Thioclava sp. GXIMD2076: one gene and its partner. The main gene of each other region encodes a partner of the protein of the gene in region 2 in a complex. Links are inferred from orthologs where the notes say so. Each region holds a gene or a part of one and is shown on either strand. Other genes may lie near its edges. The genes, in order: clpA and clpS.

The links.
Region 1: the proteins of clpS (region 2) and clpA are in contact, whole or in part, in a solved structure (PDB 1LZW), measured with the Escherichia coli proteins. The link is inferred for Thioclava sp. GXIMD2076 from one-to-one orthologs.

Annotation. Positions count from the first base shown.
Region 1 is NZ_CP149932.1:95,792-99,124, reverse strand. The notes cover bases 171-3,184. They hold clpA (ATP-dependent Clp protease ATP-binding subunit ClpA), read right to left. Parts: upstream 2,838-3,184; coding sequence 504-2,837; downstream 171-503. Also shown: WDB91_RS00495 (chloride channel protein), read left to right, coding at 3,325-3,333. UniProt on the Escherichia coli protein: ATP-dependent specificity component of the ClpAP protease. It directs the protease to specific substrates. It has unfoldase activity. The primary function of the ClpA-ClpP complex appears to be the degradation of unfolded or abnormal proteins.
Region 2 is NZ_CP149932.1:436,552-439,810, forward strand. What follows is about bases 291-3,230. They hold clpS (ATP-dependent Clp protease adapter ClpS), read right to left. Parts: upstream 1,953-3,230; coding sequence 1,629-1,952; downstream 291-1,628. Other genes in these bases: WDB91_RS02200 (SDR family oxidoreductase), read right to left, coding at 291-532; WDB91_RS02205 (class I SAM-dependent methyltransferase), read right to left, coding at 573-1,604; WDB91_RS02215 (HAD family hydrolase), read left to right, coding at 2,118-2,816; WDB91_RS02220 (D-alanyl-D-alanine carboxypeptidase family protein), read left to right, coding at 3,183-3,230. Also shown: more of WDB91_RS02200, read right to left, coding at 1-290; more of WDB91_RS02220, read left to right, coding at 3,231-3,259. UniProt on the Escherichia coli protein: Involved in the modulation of the specificity of the ClpAP-mediated ATP-dependent protein degradation.

The DNA of each region.
Region 1 (3,333 bases), 340 kb from region 2 along the record:
GCAACTATGAAGATATCGGCGGACGGGCGAGGCAGATGGATGGATAACGTGATGATCGCGCGGCTTTTGCGGTCGCTGAACTACGAATGCGTCTATCTGAACGCGTTTGAGACCGGCACAGGAAAGTGGATGATATCCTAGAACACCAAGAGGCCATCAAGGTCTCGATTTGAAGGCTGCAGCATGACCTATAGGCAACCTCAGCGCCGCCGAAAAACGGTCCGGGAAATGGGGCGGCCCTTCCTTAAACCCGCAGATCAGGGAGGCAGATCGCCGATAGTTCCATGGGCGTAGAGCCTATGGATCGTTGAAACTGACTTTGGTCTGGCAGTCATCGGCTGTTTGCGGATGGGGCAATCAAGGCAGCTGGAGGACGGATCTCGAATTGGAATAGGGAAGGGCTTACGTACCGGTCGGTTCGTTCGCACCCATCAGGGTAGCCCTCAAAACGGTTTCGGCCCCGCAGCGCGGGGCCGAAACGAAAAGATACGCGAGGGCGCGGCTCACTCGGCCGTTAGAAGCGGCGGCTTGGAACCGGAGATGCGCGGCTTGCCGGGCTCTTCGGCTTCAATGACAATCTCGTCGTCCTTCACCGAGACCTTCGCAAGACCACCTTTGGTCAGCTTGCCGAAGAGCAGCTCTTCCGCCAGCGGTTTCTTGATGTGCTCTTGGATCACGCGACCCAGCGGGCGGGCGCCCATACGCTCGTCATAGCCTTTCTCGGCCAGCCAGTTGGCGGCTTCCGGCGTCAACTCGATATGGACGTTGCGGTCGATCAGCTGGGCCTCGAGTTGCAGCACGAACTTGTCGACCACCTGAATGATCGTCTCGCGCGGCAGAGGCGCGAAGCTGACCACGGCATCCAGACGGTTGCGGAATTCCGGCGTGAAGGTCCGCTCGATGGCGGCGGTATCTTCGCCCTCGCGCCGATCCCGACCGAAGCCGATGGCGGCTTTCGCCATATCCGATGCACCTGCGTTCGAGGTCATGATCAGGATAACATTGCGGAAATCGACCTGACGACCGTTATGATCGGTCAGCTTCCCGTTATCCATCACCTGCAGCAGGATGTTATAGACATCAGGGTGCGCTTTCTCGATCTCGTCCAGCAGCAAGACGCAATGCGGATGCTGGTCGACGCCATCGGTCAGAAGGCCACCCTGATCGAAGCCGACATAGCCCGGAGGTGCGCCGATCAGACGCGAGACTGCGTGTTTCTCCATATATTCCGACATGTCGAAACGCAGCATCTCGACGCCGAGCGAGCTGGCAAGCTGTTTGGCAACCTCGGTCTTACCTACACCGGTCGGACCGGCAAAGAGGTAGTTACCGATCGGCTTCTCGGGCTCGCGCAATCCGGCCCGCGCCAGCTTGATCGAAGCCGAAAGAACCTCGATTGCCTTGTCCTGACCGAAGACCACACGTTTGAGCGTTTTCTCCAGATCGCGCAGCACTTCGGCATCGTCTTTCGACACGCTTTTCGGGGGAATGCGCGCAATCTTGGCCACGACGCTTTCGATCTCTTTGGGAGAGATCGTCTTGCGGCGCTTGCTATCGGGCAGCAGGTGTTGCGCAGCCCCGGCCTCGTCGATCACGTCAATCGCCTTGTCGGGCAGTTTGCGGTCATGGATGTAACGGGCCGACAGTTCCACTGCAGTCTTGATGGCCTCGTTGGTGAAGCGGATGTCGTGGTGCTCCTCGAAATAGGGTTTTAGCCCCATGAGAATCTTGACGGCATCGGCGGTCGAGGGCTCGTTTACATCGATTTTCTGGAACCGGCGCGACAGGGCGCGGTCCTTCTCGAAGTGCTGGCGGAACTCCTTATAGGTGGTGGAGCCCATGCAGCGCAGCTTGCCGCCGGCCAGCGCCGGTTTCAGCAGGTTGGAGGCATCCATTGCACCGCCGGAAGTCGCACCCGCGCCAATGACCGTATGGATCTCGTCGATGAAGAGGATCGCATCGGGATGTTCTTCGAGTTCCTTCACGACCGCCTTCAAACGCTCTTCGAAATCACCGCGGTAGCGGGTGCCCGCCAGAAGGGCGCCCATATCGAGCGAGTAGATCGTCGAGCCCTTCAGGATATCGGGTGTCTCGCCGCGCGTAATTTTCAGCGCAAGACCTTCCGCGATCGCGGTTTTGCCCACGCCGGGATCACCCACGAGGAGCGGGTTGTTCTTGCGACGGCGGCAGAGCACTTGCACGCAGCGTTCGACCTCCTCATGACGACCGATCAGCGGATCGATGTCACCCTTCTTGGATTTCTTGTTCAGATCGACGCAGTATTTCGCCAGAGCCGACTCCTTACCTTCACGCTCGGACTGATGCGCGGTGGTATCGGCTTTGGGGGTTTCTTCCTCCTCGGCACCTGTCACCGAACGGTTCTCGCCGAATTCAGGATCTTTGGCCACGCCGTGTGCGATGAAATTCACCGCGTCATAACGGGTCATCTCCTGCTCCTGCAGGAAGAAGGCCGCATTCGACTCGCGCTCGGCGAAGATCGCGACAAGCACATTGGCGCCGGTCACCTCGGAGCGGCCGGAGGATTGGACATGGATGGCCGCGCGCTGGATCACGCGCTGGAAAGCAGCAGTGGGCACCGCTTCGGAGCCTTCGACCTCTGTGATCAGGGTCGACAGGTCATCATCGATGAAGTCGGTTAGGGTTTGACGAAGTTCGTCCAGATCGACCGAGCAGGCTCGCATGACACGGTTCGCGTCAGGTTCGTCGATCAGCGCCAGCAGCAGGTGCTCAAGCGTCGCCAGTTCGTGCCGGCGCGCGTTGGCCAGTGCCAGCGCACCATGGATTGCTTGTTCTAAAGTAGTCGAGAACGAAGGCATGTGGTGCTCCTTTCCTATGTTGGCGAGCGCGTCAGAACGACTCTCTCACCAACCTGGCCTCATACTATTAAACTTCGGTGGAAATTCGCGCTCTTCAAGACCCTTGATGCAAATTCCGGATAAGTTTCAGGCTCTGCTGGAAAAGTGAACAGAAGGTAACCAAAACGGCCTTTACCGAAGCTGGGCTGCCAAAATGGGGTATCGTGTCCATGAAATCAACAGGCTGTAAAAGATTTGACGTAAAATTTCGACAATTTTTGATTAAAAAATAGGCGGTGCGGGAGAGGGCTGATTCACCGCGTTCAGCGCTGGCCTCGGACGATGTCCGACGATGGGGCAGGGCACCTTGCCAATAATAAGCATGATTGCGACAATTCGCCCGCATTTTTCATGACAAGAGGGTTGAAACATATGACCTCGGGGCACTAGGGAGGCATGTCAGCCCGAAGGTTTGGATATGCGCAGATATAAAATTTCCCGAAACGCTATGCTGCGT
Region 2 (3,259 bases):
CGCGCACGGCCTGTTCCTGCGCGGCGCAGGCAATGGAATAGGCCAGCGTCTCGGGTTGCGAGCGGGTCGAGGCCAGCGTCGAGATATTGACGATGGAGCCGATCTCGCCCTCGGTCCGCCCGTCCTTCTCGGCCTGCGCGATCATGCGCTTGGCGGTCAGCTGCGAGATCCGCAGCGAGGATTTCATGTTCTGGCTCAGCATGTCGTCGAGCACGGTCTGGTCGGGGTCAAGCGGATCGCAGGGCGTGAAGCTGCGGTTCGTGTTCACCAGAATATCGATCCGGTCAAACGCATCGATCGTGGCCGACAGAAGGTTGGCGACATTCAGCTTCTGGCACAGATCGCCTGCAAAGATCCGCACCGGACCTTCCGAGGTATCGGTGTCGGCAAATTCATCCTTCAGACGGCTCTCGTCGATATCGGCGAACATCACATTGGCACCGCGGTCCACGAAATGGCGCGCGATGGCGAGCCCGATCCCGTGGGCGGCGCCCGTCACGATGGCAGTCTTGCCGGAAATGGAAAGCGACATGCAGTCTCCTGCGGAGTGGTTGAAGCAAAGACGCGGCCGGTTAGCGGCCGCGTTTCGTCTGTGTAGGGGCAGCCTTGGCGACCTGCGACTTGCTCAGCGGCTTTTCGGCGAAGAACAGTTTGAACTGGGTATTGCCACCGATTTCCTCGACATGGTGGAACACCTGCCTGAGCGTGTCCTCATAGGGAAGATGGCGGTTGGCGACCATCCATAGCTTGCCTGAAAGCGACAGGATAGAGGCTGCTTTACGGATAAAGGCCTGACCGAGGTTCGGATCGCCCGCATGGCCCACATGGAAGGGCGGGTTCATGACGATCCCCGAATAGCGGGCGGCGGGCTCGAAGCCCGTGACATCTTCCCAATGGAAGCTTGCACGCTGATCGGTGATATTCTGCTTGGCGCAGTCAAGGGCTGCAAAATCTGCCTCGACCAGATCGAGCGTCTCGACCCCCTCGCGAGCGAGAATCTGCGCCGAGAGCCAGCCCCAGCCCGCCCCCAGATCGGCCATACGCGCCGGAAGGCGTCCGGGCAGCGCCTGCGCCAGCAGTGCCGAGCCTGCATCGACCTTATCGGCCGAAAACACGCCCGGTGTGGTAACGAATCCCTCTGTCGGGGTCTGGGCCTGCACGACCCACTCGTCCAGCACATCGCGCCGCGCGGCAAAGCGGAACACCTTGCCATGCGCCTTGGCGATGGCGCTTGAGGGCGAAACCAGTGGTTTGAGGGATTTCAGAACCGAATCCACCCCGTCATTCTTGGCACCGTCCACGAGGATCATACCGCCCTCCGCGACCAGGGCGCAGAGACGGGCCAGCGCGTTGCGGGCCTCCTGCTTGGCGCGCGGCAGAAAGAGGACTGCCGCCGCATATCCCGTGCTTTGAGGCGCGGGGCTGACGGTATAGCCACGGGCCGAAAGCCCCGCATGATCAGGGGCAAACCCCTGCACCAGCTCCAGCCTGTCCTTGGGCAGATCGGAAAGATCGGTATCGGCCAGAGCACCGAGCACGAGGATCGTGCCCGTCTCCGGCAGGGGCGCCTGTTCGAGCGCCAGCGAAAGTCGCGGATGTGTCATTGGGTTCGTCGCGGAAGGCCGCGCTCATTCCTTTTCCATCGTGCATTGCAGAGGGTGCTGGTGGCGGCGGGCGAAATCCATCACCTGCGCAACCTTGGTCTCGGCAATCTCGAAAGAGAACACCCCCACCACAGCCAGCCCCTTCTTGTGCACGGTCAACATGATCTCGAAGGCCTGCGCATGATTGAGCCCGAAGAAACGTTCGAGGATATGCACCACGAATTCCATCGGCGTATAGTCATCATTGAGCAGCATCACCTTATATAACGGAGGCTTACGGGTCTTGGGCCGCGTTTTCGTGGCCAGACCGGCATCGCCGTCATTGCCATTCTCGTCGTCGGCCATCATGCTGAACGGCTTGAAGTCGCCTGTCATCATCGCTTTTCCCGGGTTCCGAATATCTCAGGTCTTGTGGCGAATATAGGAAGACGGGAGCAGAAGAAAACCCTTTCTGCCCCGGCTCGCAATTCGAAATGTAATCTCTTACCCGACAATAGGAAGGAAACAGGGCCAATGACAATGCTGGGTTTCGATGCCGATGACACGCTATGGCATAACGAGCGGTTCTTCACGCTTACTCAGGCGCGATTTGCTGAATTGATGGGCGATTTTGCCGGACGGGATCATCTGGAGGACCGCCTTCTGGCCGCTGAGCGCCGAAATATCGGACGCTATGGCTTTGGGGTAAAAGGATTTACGCTCTCGATGATCGAAACCGCGATCGAGGTTTCGAAGGCACGGGTCAGCGCCACGGTGATCGCCGAGCTGTTGGAGGCGGGCCGCGAAATGCTAGCGCATCCGATCGAGCTGCTGCCGCATGTGGAAACCACGATCACCACCCTCGCCGCATCGTATAAACTCGTGCTGATCACAAAAGGCGATCTGCTCGATCAGGAACGCAAGCTGGCACAATCCGGGCTTGGACCGTGTTTTCAGGCGGTCGAGGTGGTGTCGGAGAAAACGCCCGAGATCTATACCCGCATTTTTGACCGTCACGGTATGGGGGTCCGACAGGGCATCATGGTGGGCAACTCCATGAAATCGGACATCCTCCCGATGCTCGAGGCCGGTGGGCGCGCCATCCACATTCCCGATCGGGGGGTCACATGGGCGCTCGATCATGCCGAGGCCCCCGCCTCCCATCCGCGCCTGTTAACACTCGAATCGATGGAAAATCTTGCCGAGGCTCTGCACAAATTCGCGCTCGAGTGAATCCCTTCGAGTAAAAAACACTCACTGCCCCGTGAACGAGGCTTGACTGCCGCAAGGGAATATAAGGTTAAGGATCAGTTAACAACACAACTTGAGGTATCGCAACCCATTGCAACCACCACATGATGTGGTGATGCAGGAAAAACGCAGTTAATGTGATTTGAACTTCCTAATTTTCACATTCAATCCTCCGTGCTATCTTTCCAATCATAAGCCCCGGTCAAAAAACAACGGGGCATCGAGGCAGATATAAGGATAAGAACCGTGACCACGCTTTCGCGCTGGATCCGAGCAGGGGTATGCGCGTTCTTCACATTGGTGCTTTTGCCGCTGGCCGTTCAAGCCGCGCCCTTTGCTGCCTATGTGATGGACATGCGCTCTGGTGAGGTCCTCTACGAGAAAAACGCCGACACGCGACTCTACCCCGCGTCGCTTACGAAAAT